DNA from 2 places in the Prochlorococcus sp. MIT 1223 genome. Region 2 is predicted to be linked to the other one. Evidence: predicted binding sites of a transcription regulator. Region 2 holds the regulator's gene; the other holds the start of a gene.

The links. Region 2 encodes NtcA, which controls nitrogen genes in cyanobacteria. Its sites were predicted from a motif close to GTANCNNNNGNTAC; they were not measured.
Region 1: a site for NtcA is predicted at 3,003-3,016, ahead of SOI85_RS04385 (DUF4278 domain-containing protein). Genes of this name have one in related genera too.

What each region holds. Positions count from the first base shown of each region.
Region 1 covers NZ_CP139303.1:816,150-823,193, reverse strand. Annotated here, with positions in the region: gene SOI85_RS04410 (hypothetical protein) at 337-609, opposite strand; gene SOI85_RS04405 (SOS response-associated peptidase) at 1,010-1,657, opposite strand; gene SOI85_RS04400 (hypothetical protein) at 1,700-1,834, opposite strand; gene SOI85_RS04395 (hypothetical protein) at 1,873-2,037, opposite strand; gene SOI85_RS04390 (acyl-CoA thioesterase) at 2,131-2,592, opposite strand; gene SOI85_RS04385 (DUF4278 domain-containing protein) at 2,743-2,916, opposite strand; gene SOI85_RS04380 (hypothetical protein) at 3,934-4,167, shown strand; gene pip (prolyl aminopeptidase) at 4,207-5,145, shown strand; gene SOI85_RS04370 (hypothetical protein) at 5,512-6,330, shown strand; gene SOI85_RS04365 (class I SAM-dependent methyltransferase) at 6,722-7,044, shown strand, end outside.
Region 2 covers NZ_CP139303.1:916,108-925,095, reverse strand. Annotated here, with positions in the region: gene SOI85_RS05010 (DUF3177 family protein) at 1-232, opposite strand, end outside; gene trmB (tRNA (guanosine(46)-N7)-methyltransferase TrmB) at 337-999, shown strand; gene SOI85_RS05000 (thioredoxin domain-containing protein) at 1,057-1,620, shown strand; gene thyX (FAD-dependent thymidylate synthase) at 1,624-2,256, opposite strand; gene dcd (dCTP deaminase) at 2,259-2,852, opposite strand; gene SOI85_RS04985 (cob(I)yrinic acid a,c-diamide adenosyltransferase) at 2,863-3,450, opposite strand; gene ntcA (global nitrogen regulator NtcA) at 3,728-4,468, shown strand; gene SOI85_RS04975 (DUF3084 domain-containing protein) at 4,532-5,512, shown strand; gene SOI85_RS04970 (resolvase) at 5,527-5,967, shown strand; gene SOI85_RS04965 (DUF3146 family protein) at 5,948-6,208, opposite strand; gene pth (aminoacyl-tRNA hydrolase) at 6,215-6,829, opposite strand; gene SOI85_RS04955 (TatA/E family twin arginine-targeting protein translocase) at 6,890-7,108, opposite strand; gene psbH (photosystem II reaction center phosphoprotein PsbH) at 7,140-7,343, opposite strand; gene SOI85_RS04945 (photosystem II reaction center protein I) at 7,667-7,795, shown strand; gene SOI85_RS04940 (DUF3769 domain-containing protein) at 7,897-8,988, shown strand, end outside.

The DNA.
Region 1 (7,044 bases), 100 kb from region 2:
ATCATTTCTTAAAAATAGCTTGACTTTTTTTGGCCTTAGTAATTAGTAGAAGAAAAAACTCCTGCATTAAAGAAATTCCTGTTTGCAGAAGTAAAGCTCCAACACAAGAAGGAATACTGACGCCTATTTAAGAATTGATTTTAATTAATCCATGTATGCAGAAAGTTTTTTCATAGAGTGCTTCTATCTTTAAATAATTGTCTCTAAGTGAATTTGTAAAAAAGTTCATTAATTACTCTTTTGTAAAATTGAATAAAAATTTGCGCCTCCAACATTTTAAGAGGGAAGCGCATTTAAGAAATTGATTAAGTTCGATAAGGCGTTTTCTTATAAGGATTAGAAATTCATTTTTGGTTTTGATCCAACAATTGCATTCCACTCTCTTGCGGCAGTAGATAAATCATTGAGTAAAGGTTTGATTACTTCACCTTTAAAACAGTTTAGTGGATTGACTAATTCACTATTTATCCAACACGCTATTGGATCTACAACATAGACATTTCCTTGATCTTTGGTGCTTTTAATCAAAATCAAAGCTAAAGCACCAAACCATCCAAGGATACAAAAAGTAAGAACATAAAAGGCGATACACAAATTAGTGGTACACATTAACTCTAGAAGTGTAGATATTTGAAAAGTAACGAAGCTTTTTCTAATGTCTATATATTGCTTATTAAAACTTTTTGTTGTCTATTCTCAATAGACTTAGAAGAATACTTTTCAGTTAAGCTCTTTTACTACTCCCTTGACTGGTTGTGACTATGTCAGGGTGCATAAAATCAACTGTATTTGTCTGTTATTTGTGCGATGGATTTCACAAGGAGAGACTGTGTCTCTATAGTCCGTATTAGTAAGATTGTTGAATGCTATTGAGCTTAATAGACAAGGACAAGTTATAAAAAAAATATGCATTAAAGAAAAACTTTTCAAGGTGAGTCTTAATACCTAACCTGTAGAGATATGTTTGTCTCTTTATAAACATTATTTGAAGAGGTCAACTTTCAATGCTTTATTCAAAGAAAGTTAATTGAGTGGAAAACTTTTGATTTATTGGTTCAGATATCCAGTCATCAGGATCCCACTCCATGAGTAGAGAATCGAGTGATTGAAGCTCAGTTGTACTTTTAACTGGCTCAATCCACTCTTCTTCTAATCCATATGGAATGATTACAGGCATTCGATTATGTAGTGGCCGAATTAATTTATTTGGTGTTGTTGTTAGAACACAGCAACTTTCGAGTTCACTTCCTTCTTGAGACATCCATTTACTCCAAATACCTCCTAACCAAAAGTCCCGAGAATCTTTTCTTCTGATGAGATGTTTTTTTTCAAAGAACCCATTGGCAGGTAAAAGACATCTTTTGTGTCTCCAGCTGTTTCGAAATAATTTTTTCTCTTTAACAGTTTCCGCTCTTGCATTAAATGGTCTTGGTCTTGGTCTTGAGGTTGAGAAAGGATCATTTGCCCACTCTGAAATAAAACCCCAAAGCATTATTGATGTCATTGCCTTGCCTTCATTTTTTAATACCAGTACAGGTGCATCGGGTTTGATCAGGTTTTGTTTCGAGTAGTTTGCTTCCAGGTTTTTAGGCAAGCTTCTCTTTAAAAGGTCTGGTAAATCTTTAAAATCACTTGTTAGTTGATATCTGCTACACATGAAAAAATATTTTTGGTTGTTACGACTCTTCTAAAGTACCTTTTACCCAGAAGGTAATCCATTTAACAACCATACAAAAGATTCTCCATTCAAAATCCAATATCTCAATCCAATTAAGACTAATAAATTAATCAGGATAAGAACTATAAAACGAAGTTTTGGATCTTCTATCCCCATGTTGAATCTCTAAAAGCTTTAATTAGTATTGGCATATATTAGAAATTGCAAGCGTTATATAACCTTTGAGCTTTTTGCTGATCCTCTAGTCTTTTTACATTCTGTTCTAGTTCTTGCATTTCTTGTTCAGCTTGGTTGATTAGGTCCAATGTCCATTGCCAATTGCGTTCAGTACAATGCTTCTTGGCGGAATCCCAATTCATGGATGAAGGAATTTGAATTATTTCTTCTCAAAGCGTAGTTATTTTTTCTTGGCTATTTCCCAATAGTTGATTTTTGTTAATTCATACGGTCAATCAGATATCAAGACTGTCTTTCGTCGGTCCTTGCCTTAAGTTCTCAAGAGCTTTTGAAATTTCATCTGGAAATCTTCTAACTATACGAAGACCTGAGTCAATCCGTTTTAAGGTGACTAAATGAACTATTGCCTCCGCTGAAGGCTTGCCACACTCTTTGATAAAGACTGTTTTCCAAGGTAAACGGGCTCCTTCTGAATCTAATAGCCAACTTTTTAGAATAACTTCATCTCCATGATTTAGCGAGCTCTGATATTTAATGCTTACTTCAACAACTGGCATCTCATAACCATTTTCAGAAATATTTGAATAAGACAACCCCGCTTGAGATAGAGCATTTATTCTTGACTCTTCTAACCAGTTCAAGTAAGAACCATGCCACATTATACCTGCATGATCTGTGTGTTGAGGTAAAACAGTTTTCCTAAGTAACCATGGTTTTTTCTTTAAAGGTTGTCCCATAGGATTAAGTGAAAAGTATTCTTCAAAATATAAATATAGTCTTGATGTCTACTTGATATCACCTTTAGAGTTGTTCTATAAGCTCAAGAACTAGGATCACAATAAAAAAAGCCCTCCTAAAGAGGGCTTTTTTTATTGTGATCCTAATTACTACTTCGAGTAGCTAATACCGCGATATGCAAGCTGATTATCCATTGCCCTTATGGCTTCATCTCTGCAAGTATTGTAATGCTCTCGCCTATAGGTCAGTTCAATGCAGTTTGATTGAGCGACTGGTTTTTTGTGCTGAACATAGTTATGTCCGCGATAAAGAAGAGTAGTCATGAATTCACTCCGAATATTGACCTAAGTCCCCGTTCCTTGGCTTAAGTCGTAATGCGGCTCGCAAATGTAGCGAGTTGAACGTTTTTGTAGCTGTCGCTACAGAACTTTTATAGCTAATAGTTGTGTGTTCGTGTTGTTCAGGAAGATACAATTAAAACTTTTTGCTGTAGTTCTCGCGTTATTTTCTAAGCAAGAGTATTTAGATGATCCGTATCTTGAAGGATATAAAGTTCAAATGGATTTTCACTCTTAATTTGTTTATAGGTATGGGATTCGTTGTTTAATCGACTTCTTAGCTTTTAGTATGTAATGCTAAAGAAATGAGAATGGGTCTTATTAAATATCAATTTTTGTGAGTACCTTGTTCGGTACATTTGAAATATTGATTTGATTGAAGGAAAAGCAGATGAGAAGCTTGCACTGATGAATCAGTATTCAATACCTGACCCTAATCGCTGCTGTCAAAACTATTCATACTCAATGGCATCATTGCAGTATGCCAAGTATGTTTATTCAGAAGAGTTGAGCTAAGAAGAAAGTTCTCAAGGCAGGTCGTTTTTGTGGTTTTAAAATCTATATATATTCTTGAATTGATTGATTGATCAAAAAAAGGAGGGGGGAGGGGGTTGCTAAATGCTGAATAATGAGTAATAATACCTGGGTGAGGAGCTGAGATCCTCTGAGGAGTGGAAACAAGGAAACACGACCTCTTGATCTCAAAAAAAACCTGCCATAAGGCAGGTTTTTTTTTGCCATAGACTTTTAACTATTAGGTTTGATGAGATATTGATGTTGGATTATTCTCAATTGGTTTGCTGATTGATATTAGTAATTGGAATAACTTGATAAAAGTTAAAAAGACTTGGGATGGTAACTTTTGATTTCCTTTCATGTTCTTTTGGAAACTATTTTTGTGTTTTACCTGGGCCAAAAGCCTTCGCTGTTTATGGTTTATTGCTAAAGAAAAAATATATCAACTTTTTGTCCTAAGGTTTAGAAATTAAGTTGGTTTTTGAAATGCTGTATTTGCTTTCTTTTACTATAAAAATTCTTGACCTAAGAGATTTAGTCAATCTTCCTTTTAAGGCTTTGCAGTCATTGCCTACAGATCCTCTCTCTACAAAATTTCTTAGTTTAATTCCTGTTATTGCATTTGTAGCACTTATAGTTACGGCAATTTGGCGGCAAGCAAAGAGATTTCCAGTAAGAGCTATTCAGGATGCTCAAGTTGACAGTATAAGAAACTTCTAATAAAGAAGGATGTTGCTATTTATATAGAAATTTCTAATAATGAATTTTTCTTTATACCCAGAAATTGATCCAAGGGAAACGGGTTTATTAAAAGTAAGTGAATTACACTCTATTTATTGGGAAAGATGTGGCAATTGCTTAGGAATACCTATTTTAATTGTTCATGGTGGTCCAGGTGGGGGAAGTCAAAAGAGTTATAGGAGATATTTTGATCCCGCAAAATTTGATATTATTCAATTCGATCAAAGAGGATGTGGTAGATCAATCCCTCATTCAGAACTGCAAGAAAACACGACTCAAGATTTAGTTAATGATATGGAAAAATTAAGAGATTTTTTAAAGATTAAAGATTGGCATTTGTTTGGCGGTTCATGGGGTTCAACACTGTCTCTTGTGTATTCAATTAAGCACCCTAATAGAGTTAAAAGTCTTATTCTTAGAGGTATATTTTTATGTAGAGAGTCTGAGTTGCTTTGGTTTTATCAGAAGGGAGCAAGTGAGATCTTTCCAGAGGAGTTTGAGGCATATGAATCTCTTATTCCCATTGAAGAAAGAGAAGACTTGATTAGAGCTTTTTATAAAATGTTGACAAGCAAGAATAAGCTGATAAGAGAAAAGGCTTCAATAGCTTGGACTAGATGGGAAATGGCTACTAGTCATCTTATCCCTGATAATTCGTATTTGATTAAATCAGGTAACACTTTATTTTCAGACGCCTTCGCTAGAATTGAATGCCATTATTTTATAAATAATATTTTCTTAGAAAAGAACTTTATACTTAAATATATTTCTGCTGTTGAATCTATCCCAACTACAATTATTCAAGGTAGATATGATGTTGTCTGCCCTGTTAGAAGTGCATGGGACCTAAGGAAAGCCTTGCCTAATAGTAAGCTTGTTATTGTTGATGATGCAGGACACTCTATGAGGGAAAGAGGTATAACCACAGAATTGCTTAGAGCTACAAATTTAATCTAATAAGTAATTCTTTATAACAAAATAGCAGGCCTAATCCGCCATCTTTAACCTGTTAAGTATTAACCATAATGTGTCTTATAAAAAGTAAGAAAAGGATAGGAGCTATTCAACACAAATGTTACCTTTTGAGTTCTGATTTGTTCGGATATTTCCTGTTTACTTATTGTTTAAACTTCCCTTTAATAATAATATGTTCAATAGTAATTAAACCTAATATCAAACTTTTTAAAGAACGTATCTTAACCTTACACAGACGTTTTACTTATAGGAATTTTAATACTTAATAAATGATTATAGTTACAAATATTCGACATTGAGGATTGATTTTGATAAAATTGGTAGAAAATATCTTTAATCTTAAAAATAATGAATTCATCTATTAAAGTAAGAGGAGAGAGAGTAGATATGTTAATAAACGATAGAGTTAATTCTATTTCTAATCAAGGTAAAAATGGCGACATATCAGACTATATACAAATAATACCCAATAGCCAATCTTCATTCACACCATCTGAAAAGCCTATAACTATTATTAAGTCCTTCATTCAAGATAGAAATACTATTAAGAATATGGTTAAAGAAATGATTGGTCTAATTCAAAATCAATATCCAGCAATAAATCAAGATCAGATGTTAGATAGGCATAAGGATATATTCTACACAGTTGATTATAATCCTATCTTTTCAGATACAAAGAGAATAATGTTAGATATATTATTGGGAGGAAATCTTGATAAGTTTTTATTTACATCTAAGATCTTTAAACAATTAATTGAATTTTATAATATTAATCTTAGGGTAGACAATGTTCCAATAGAATACAAATCAGCTCCTCAGGTTATATATTATCCTCAAGGTGGTGGTTACTTTGATTGGCATAGTCACCCTAAGCTTCCTACAAATTATGGTATGTGCTTGTGTCTATCAGAAGTCTCAAAAGTAAATTCAAAGAGTCGCGAAATTTCACCACAAGAAATTAGTTATGCTTCTATGAATGAAGGACAAATGATGTTTAGAGATAAGGATGATATAATTATTTCAACAGATGGTTTAATTGATACGGGCGACCTATTGATATTCGACTTTGGTATTGATCATTGTGTATCTCCTTGTGATGTATTTAAGCCTCTTTCTTTCAATGGGCATGGGCATTGGATGGCAGTCCACTCACTGCAAAAAGATTGATGAATGAAGAGGAGACTTCAAAAAGGGAAAAGAATTAAAGGTGTATTTTTTATAAATTCAACTTACTATCATCTGTGATTAATTATAATTAGTTATGTTCCCATACTTTCAAGAACATTAGTTAAATCCGACTATCTTTTTCTAAAAACCTCTATTTATTCTAAATTCGGATTCAATAAACCATAAAGCTAATAAAGGTTTCAGATTGAATCTGAAATTAAATCTTTTATTAAGAAAGATTTAACCTATAATAATTTTAAGTCATTTGTTGACAACCATAAGAAGTATATTTTAAATAGGAGTCTTTATGGAAAGTTGAGTTTATCTATTACTAGACTATTGTTAGCCAGAAAGATAAAAGAGATGCTATGTTAAATAAAAGCAGAGTACAATGTTTAAAATTCAATTCGATTCAATTGAATCAATAGGACCCTTAGAAAGATGCTATTTCAAACATGAAACTTCAAAAGAGAAAAATTCTGAAGGTCAAAACGAATATACTCTAGAATCCAGTATTCAATTTTATAGGAATTATCTTTCTTGGTTTTATGATACATTTAATCTTACTGAGACTTCTTTAAGAAATGAACTCTTTTCCGAGTTATCATTAAACAATGATATAAAAATATTGATAACAGGCGTTGGCTTGGGTCACGAGATCGAATATTTAATTGATCGTATTCTAACGAGAGATTTACAAAACATCACTATAGT
Region 2 (8,988 bases):
AGATTAGAGAGAAAAAAGAAGCTATATATCCAATTGGTTGATTACTAGTTAATAAAAGAATACTTATGAAAATTAAACTTGAAACCTTCCAATATATTGAGAGCAATCTTGAAATCGCTTGTTCTTTTTTAATAGATGACCATATTAAAAGGACTAAAGGTAGTCCGAATGCAAAGGTGGCTGCAAGCCTATAGGCTAGCCAAACTAAAGTTCTGTATTGGATCTCAGTCAAGGTGGCTTTACTCAAAAATAGTTCATCATTAATTGTTATACCGCTTTTTGGTCATTATTTGTTTATTCTTCTTTTAAAAGGAATGTTAAAAATTTTTTTCCATAATGCGGCAGCATGTAAACCCTCTTAGTAGATTTTTTCAATTACCGATAGAGATACCTCAAGTAAAGGATCTCTTTGCGAATATTGATTTGCCAATTCATCTAGACATTGGTTGTGCAAAAGGTCGCTTTCTTCTAGACCTTGCTTCTCTAGATACCACTTGGAATTACTTAGGTATAGAGATTCGCAATAAACTAGTCTTATCCGCGAAAAAAGATAAGGATAGATTGAAGTTGGCTAACTTAAACTTCTCATATTGTAATGCAAATGTAAGCTTAGAAAAATGGCTTAATACACTTAACCATGGGAACCTGAGAAGAGTCTCGATTCAATTCCCAGATCCTTGGTTTAAAAGAAGGCATTATAAGAGAAGAGTCCTGCAGCCTAGTTTACTTTTATCACTAATTAAATCCTTTAAGCCTGGGGCCGAACTCTTTCTTCAAAGTGATGTGTTTTCTGTTATTAAACCAATGATAGATTTAGTTGATTCCAGTCAATGCTTTACTCGCGAACCATTGAATGATTTTGAATGGCTGGATGAAAACCCTTTTTCTGTTGTTACTGAACGTGAGCATTATGCAATGGCTAATCAACTCAAGATTTACAGGGTTTTGTATAGAAGGAATGCTAATGACATAAATTTAAGCGGAATATTCAAAAGGTAATTTAATTATTAAATCGATTATTTAAGATATAATTTGGAAATATTATATTTTCTTCTTATGCCGAAAAGTATTAGCTCAGAATCTATAACTAATCTCCAAAAAATAATCTTAACTATATCGACCCTGTCTTTGATAATAATTTTATTATTTCTTAGAGGGAATTTAAATTCTCAAGCCCCTTTAAATCAGTTAGCAGAAAAATCTATGGAACCTATGCAAGCAATTAATAATGAAAAGCCAACAGTTTTTGAGTTTTATGCAGATTGGTGTGAAGTTTGTAAGAAAATGGCACCCTCTATGTTCAATATAGAAAAGAATTACTCTGATAGGGTTAACTTTGTCTTATTGAATGTGGATAATCCAAGGTGGGGAGAACTTATAGATAAATATGAGGTCAATGGAGTTCCACAGTTAACTTTCCTAGATAAGGATGCTAAAGTTATATATGTATCAAAAGGTTTGCAGTCAGAAGAGCAAATTAATAAATCAATTAATTATTTGTTAAATGAAAGAATACCTAGTAAAAACATTACAAATAACAATCAAAATTCAATTCAATCAAATATAAAATTAGCTATAAAAAACAATCAAGACTCAATAAAACCAAGAAGTCATGGTTGATTATTACCAATTCATAGCTGAAGAAACTGTAGGGAATTGTTTGATGAAAATATTTTTACATTCTTCAGCTATCTTCATATGTTCTTTCTGTGTTCCATGCGCAGTTCTTAATGAAATATAGTGTATCCATGATCGACAGGAACCTGTCATGTATATTCTTGTTGGGGTAGCAAGTGGCAGAACAAATCGTGCACACTCTTTGGCAATTCCTGAATTAAGCATTTCCTCGTAAAGACTTTTATTTAATTCAAATTGCTCTTTGATTTTATTTTCGAATTTTCGGATAACATCTACAGATAAGTCAGAGGTTGAGTTTTGCCTATTTTTTACATCTTGTCGCCTTAATTCTGGTATTGGTATTTCTCCTAACTGCGTACTATCTGAATATCTCTGAGAGAATTCCTGAAATGTGAATGAACGATGTCTGAGAATCTGAGCAGCTATTCCACGATTAGTTTCTATTTGCAAAGTCATATAAGATTGCTCAAAAACACTCCAATGTTCATGGGTAATACAATATTTAATTAACTTCTCAAAATTATCATTACTTTGATTACTTGGATTGCTTACTCTTGCTATATAAGCCATAGTTTTTTCTGCATCTGGCGTTGCTGTTATAAATTCAACTATTTTCATAATTAAACTTTAGCAAGTGTTACTTTTTCAGGTTGATGCTGATATTTTCCTTTGCGGTCACTATAAGTTGTTTGGCATGGGTCTCCTTCAAAAAAAAGTAGTTGGCAAATACCTTCATTTGCATAAACCCTACAATCAGCACCTGAACTATTACTAAATTCAAGTGTTAAATGTCCTTCCCAACTTGCTTCTGCTGGAGTCGTATTGACAATAATTCCTAGGCGAGCATATGTACTTTTACCAAGACAAATGACTGTTATATTTTCCGGAACTTTCATTTTTTCTAGAGCTACACCTAGTCCATATGAATGGGCAGGAAGAATAAAATATTCACCATCTTTATCTTTATGAAGAGTTGTAGTTTCTAAATTGTCTGGATTAAATTTTTTCGGATTCATTACTGTTCCAGGAATATGACGAAAAATTAGAAACTCTTTGGCTGAAAGCCGAAGGTCATATCCATAAGAAGAACATCCAAAACTTAGAACAGGATTTTTATTTTCTTCTGGGTTTAGATGCCGAATTAACTTTTCTTGAAAGGGAATCAGCATTCCTGCATCTGCTTGTTGCTTTATCCAGAGATCGTTTTTGAGCATTATTTGAAGTTCAACGAAGTTCAGTTACTTGGTCGGCCATTGCCAGGACTTCTTCTGGTATTGAAGGTCCTGTCAGAATTAAATCTGTTTCGGCTGGCCGTCCTTTCAGAGTAGAAATTAAATCACTTTTTTCTATATAACCTAATGAAGTTGCCATACCTATTTCATCTAGTACTAATCGATTGATTGCTTTTGAAGATAAACTCTCCTTACATCTCTCCCATACATTTCCTATTGCTTTGCGAATATCGGTTTCCTTTTGGGTTGATGTATTCTCCTTTTTATTGTTCAAGCAGAAAGGTAAATCTGGTCTTATCCACGTTAGTCCGCCACAAAGATTAATTCCTTGATTAGGCCCTTGATTTACTCCTCCTTTTAGAAATTGAGCTATTAGTACATTGCTTCCTAATCCAGCTGCTCTTATGGCCTCGCTTAATACTATTGAGAAACTTCCTCTAAAAGAAGCGGTATGAATTTGTAATTGTCCTTGCGGGACAACTAAATGTAAAGGGAATTTACTAGATACTTGATGTACTGGTTGCAATCCAACAGCCCTGCTATCTGAGTAATCCTTTATGTCCCAAAGGCTTGAAGTCATTTATTCACTGAAAAGTCAGTCATGATTTTCAATCTAGCGTTGTTGCTCTGTATAACAACTTTTTTAACACTATAGGTAGTGCTCTTGAGAAGTGAGTGCAGAAAATTACTATGAATCAAATGAAACCTGTGTCTGAAAGGCGTGGATTACTTTTTCTGCAAATCTTTTTGCTGAATTTGTTTAACTTGATTCCTTTTCACTAAGACTTAAAAAAGTACTCATAGCTACATATGCTTTTGGAGTGTCAAATTAATCTCCATGCATTGGCTTTGTCGCTATGGTTACCCCCCTAAGAGGCTTTAGTCGCTCAAATCAGACGAAATTGAGAAATCACTACTCGGTTAATTCTTCTAATGTAGATGGCTCATTAACTAAAGCCACACTTTTTGAAGTAATTAAATCTCTTGAAGGAGCTTGTACAGAGATTGTTGATAGATCTAAAACAATTTTTTTCCCAGGAGATCCTGCCGAAAGGGTGTACTTAATCAAACGCGGTGCGGTTAGATTATCTAGAGTTTATGAATCAGGTGAGGAAATAACCGTAGCTTTGCTTAGGGAAAATAGTTTATTCGGAGTTTTATCCCTTATTACAGGTCATCGCTCAGACCGTTTTTACCATGCTGTTGCTTTTACAAGAGTGGAGATGATTACAGCTCCAGCTACATCTGTTAGGAAAGCTATTGAAGAAGATACTGCTGTAGGACTACTTTTGTTGCAAGGTTTATCAAGCAGAATCTTGCAAACAGAGACGATGATAGAAACTTTGACTCATAGAGACATGTCTTCACGATTGGTAAGTTTCCTTTTAGTCCTTTGCAGAGATTTTGGAATGCCTGGAGAGAAAGGCATCACCATTGACTTAAGACTTTCTCATCAGGCAATTGCGGAAGCAATTGGCTCGACTCGAGTAACAATTACAAGATTGTTAGGAGATTTACGAAATTCAGGACTTTTACAAATTGATCGTAAGAAAATTACGGTATTTGATCCCATTGCCCTTGCAAAACGTTTCAACTGAAACCCATTAGTGTCAAAATATAGTTCTAGTTTGTCTTTCTGATAAACCAATTTTGATTTTTCCGTGACAGGTTGGCTCCTAATTATTTCTTTGTTAATTCTTGGTGGACTCCTGTCGACTCTAGGGGACTTACTTGGAAGTCGTATTGGTAAGGCAAGACTAAGTCTCTTTAAGTTAAGGCCTAGAAGAACAGCTGTATTTATAACTGTTATTACAGGCAGTTTGATTAGTGCTATCTCACTAAGTCTTATGTTATTGGTTAGTAGGGAACTGAGAGTAGGATTATTTGAATTAAAAGATCTCCAATCTAAATTACAGAATAATAGAGAAGATCTATTAGCCTTACAAAATGAAAGACAAACCTTAGAAGATAGAATTGTTAATGGTGAAAAAGTATTAAAGCAAGTTGAGAATAATTTCATTGCACTTAGAAGAGGTGATGTAGTGATAAGCAGTGGTCAGTCTTTGGCAAGTTCTGTTATTTCTATAAAAGATACAGATCAAATTCAGAAAAAAATAGAGAATCTTCTTCAAATCGCCAATTATTACTCTTATTTAAAAATAAAGCCAGGAGAAAAGCCTGATAAAAGAATATTATTAATTAGGAAAGATCATATAAAAAAATTAGAGCAAATAATAAGAAAAAGAGGAAGTTGGTTGGTTCATATTCGTTCAGCTGACAATGTCTTAAAGGGTGAGGATTATATATATGCTTTCCCTGAGGTTATCCAGAACTCCAAAATTGTTCTTAAGGATGAAATCATAGCAAGTATAAACTTGGATTTGAAAGAGATAAATACTGAAGATGACTTTACTTCAAATCTTAAGATCCTTCTTTCTTCAACCTTGGCGGAGGTAAAGAGAAGGGGGTCTCTTAGTTCTGAAATTAAAATCAATCCAACTCAGATAAACAAAATTTCTAAAAGCATACTTCTAAGAGAAAAGGTAAAACTCAAATTGAATGCTGTATCTGTAAATAATAGTTTTACTGCTGATCCAATATCAATAAAATTGATGGTTAATGATAAATTAAATGAAAATTAGCTTCAACTTCTAAGATGTCGAGATTGATAGCAATAGACCCAGGTAAGCACAAATGTGGATTAGTCTTAGTAAATCAATCTCTGCAAAGTGTTATTGATGCAAAAGTTGCAAGGACAGCATCAACTATCCATTTAATTAATTCCTGGGAAAGTGAAGCTTCAGTTGATTTAATAATTATTGGGAATGGGACAAGTAGTAATTCTTTAAACTTAGAAATTAATTCAGAATTGAATATTCCAACTATTTTCCAAGAAGAAAAAAATACTACCTTAAGGGCGAGAGATAGATACTGGGACATTTGGCCTAAAAATTTTTTTCTTCGTCTATTACCAGATGGTATGGTACTACCATCTGAGAATTTAGATGCTTTAGCAGCATTGATTTTGGCTGAAGACTTTTTGAATGTAAAGTTAACCTGGTCAGTGCAAACTAGTTTTAAAATTTGGCCCGAATAGTAAACATATAACTTCCTCCCGGTTCCAATTTGTAATCGTCTTTCACTAAAAATCGCTCAAGAGAGTCTTTAATTAAAGCCCTTCCTAGAGGAGGCTTGATAATTAGCTCTCCAGTCCCAAATTTCCAAATAAAGCTCCATTCGAAATTACTTGCTGAAACTTTACCTTTTATAGATTTCTTAGAGAAATTTTGACACTCTACACATACATAAGCAGTAGTTAAAGGCTTTTTTTTTGACATATGACTTTATATTATTAATTCGTTTTTATATGAATTAATTTCATTGCTAGCTCTTTCTAAACCCACTTCTTTTATTAAATCTAAACTGGCCAATATTTTTTTAATTACTTCTTCAACCACCAGTAATTCAGTTGAACTAAATGAACCTAAAACATGTTCACATGTTTTTACTTTTCGTTCTATGGGATTTAATGATGGAGCGCCAATACCAATTCTTAATCTACAAAAATCTTCAGTCTTTAAATGCGAGATAGTACTCTTTAAACCTTTATGGCCACCTGAACCACCTTTATTTCTAATCCTTAGTTTCCCTAAGGGTAGATCCATATCATCAACAATTATTATGACTTGATTAATCTCTATATCAAACCAACAAATGGCTGCATTTATTGATCTCCCGCTTTCATTCATATAAGTACTAGGTAGCAATAACCGTTGCTTAGTATCTCCGATTCCTATTTCTGCAATTCTTCCAAAAACTTTTTTAGATTCTTTGAATTCAACTGATTGTTGTGCTGCAAGTCTTTCTAATGCCATGAAACCTATATTATGGCGAGTTTGTTTATATTTTGAGCCTGGGTTACCTAAGCCTACTAATAGTTTGAAGCCAATTTCGCTCATTAAAATATCTTCACTTGCTTTTGCTTGTGATTAATTTTATTTTGCATTAGCAGATTCTGTTTATTGTTTACTTTCTTCTTCTGTTTCATTGTTTAAATCATCTGTTTCATTCATTGCTTTTTGAATCTCACTTTCAAATTCTGATGAGGCTGCTTGTAGGCCTTTAAGAGTTTTTCCTAAAGTTTTTCCAAGCTCAGGCAATCGCTTTGGACCAAAAACGATCAATGCTATAGCAGCAACAACTGCTATCTCAGGCAGGCCAATGCCAAAGACATTCATTAAAGCAACCTCATCTGAAATTTAAATTTAGTTAGTTCACTCCATTCCAATCAACTGTAAATCCTTGCAGAACCAGTGATTGATTGTAAATCTGTAGCATTATTACTAAGAAAACAAGTAGAAGAACACCAATAAGGGCCATAACTGGTGCCGCGCCAAATCCTGGCACAACCTTGCCTTGTCCAGAATTGCCTATTGATTTGAGAAGGCTTCCTATAGCAGTTTTCTGTCCCATGTCGAAGCTTTGTCCTCTTTTAGAGTTTGAATTTTATTATTGTATGGGACCTTTCGTACAACCGACGACCATTTTATAAACACTTATTCAATTGTTTTGGTTTGCTTCTATGAAATGATTCCTTTTCAACTATAAGAATTACTGGAAATCAAACCATAGACTGGTTTTTATCAAGAATTTTGGAGTGCATTTAGATGCTTAAACTTTTTCAAAGGAAACATTTCAATCCATTCCAATTCAAGGATGTGTAACACCTTTTTTACTCTGCGTCAAAAGAGGGATCAATTAGGATATCTTTGGTTTTTATAAAGTAGTTATTATTTATGCTTGCTCTAAAGATTTCCGTATATACCATCGTCTTCTTTTTTGTAGGAGTCTTCTTGTTTGGATTCTTAGCTAGTGATCCGTCAAGAGTTCCTGCTAGAAAGGACCTTGAAAGCCCTCAGGACTAAATTCACCTCCAAAAGGATCTGAATTAGACAGGAAAAATACTGGACTGGATATGGCTGATAGATGGCTATATCGTGCAATATTTTGTTGTTGATTAAATAGTATGTTTTCGGAAACTTTAGATTGCAAAAAAGTCTTTGGAATATTTGCCTTAGGAGTCTTATGTGTCACACCTATAGAAGCTTTGGGGGCCTTTAAAAATAATTCTGACAATTCCAATAATATAGAAGAATTAAGTTTTCAAATTGGAAAAGAGAAAATTCCACTAGAACTTAATTTATATGCCGATCGTCAATATGATTTAAATGAGAAAGTTTTTGTTGCTGAAGGAAATGTAAAAGCAATTCTCAATGGAGCTATACTTGCATCAGATAGAATCGAGTATGATAGACAGAAAAAAATTCTAGTTGCTACAGGAAATGTTGTTTTTAAAAAGGGCTCCCAATACTTTCAAGCGTCTTCACTAAATTATGATTTCATCCGCGAGGTTGGTGAAGTAAATGATGTATATGGACTCCTTTCTATTGAATCAATTTCAAATGATATAAATTTAATTAAATCGGAAAAAGCATTAGTTTTAGCTGAAGATCAAATTAGGGTATCACCTATCAAAAATATAATACTAAAAGATGGTTATATTATTAAAGGCGGAAGTATTGATTCTGAATTAGGCTTATCAGCTAACTCTACAGATAAAGATGGAGTTATTAATAATTGGAGGATACAATCTCCAAGGATAATAATAAGAAAGAATGGATGGTCTGCTGATAAAATTAGCTTTACGAATGACCCCTTAAATCCTACTCAAGCAAGAATCGAAGCTCAAGATGTTGAAGCCAAGGAAGACAATAACTCTACGTTAATCTCATGCTCTAAAAGTCGTTTAATAATTGAAGAAAAATTTTCTATTCCTTTATTAAAAAATAGAAAACTAGGTAAAAGTGAAGCAGTTAAATGGTTTATAGGCCTAGACTATAAAGAGAAAGATGGTTTGTTCCTTGGAAGGAAAATCTCACCTTTGGATATAGGGAAAGATTTTAAATTATATTTTCAACCACAATTTTTACTTCAAAGAGCTTTGAAAGGAAAAACAAATAATTATATTGAGAATGGTGCTGGACCTTTGAGCGATAAAATATCAACAGAGACAAATTTTGCAGATCTGTTTGGTCTGAATGTTGCTTTGGAAGGTAAA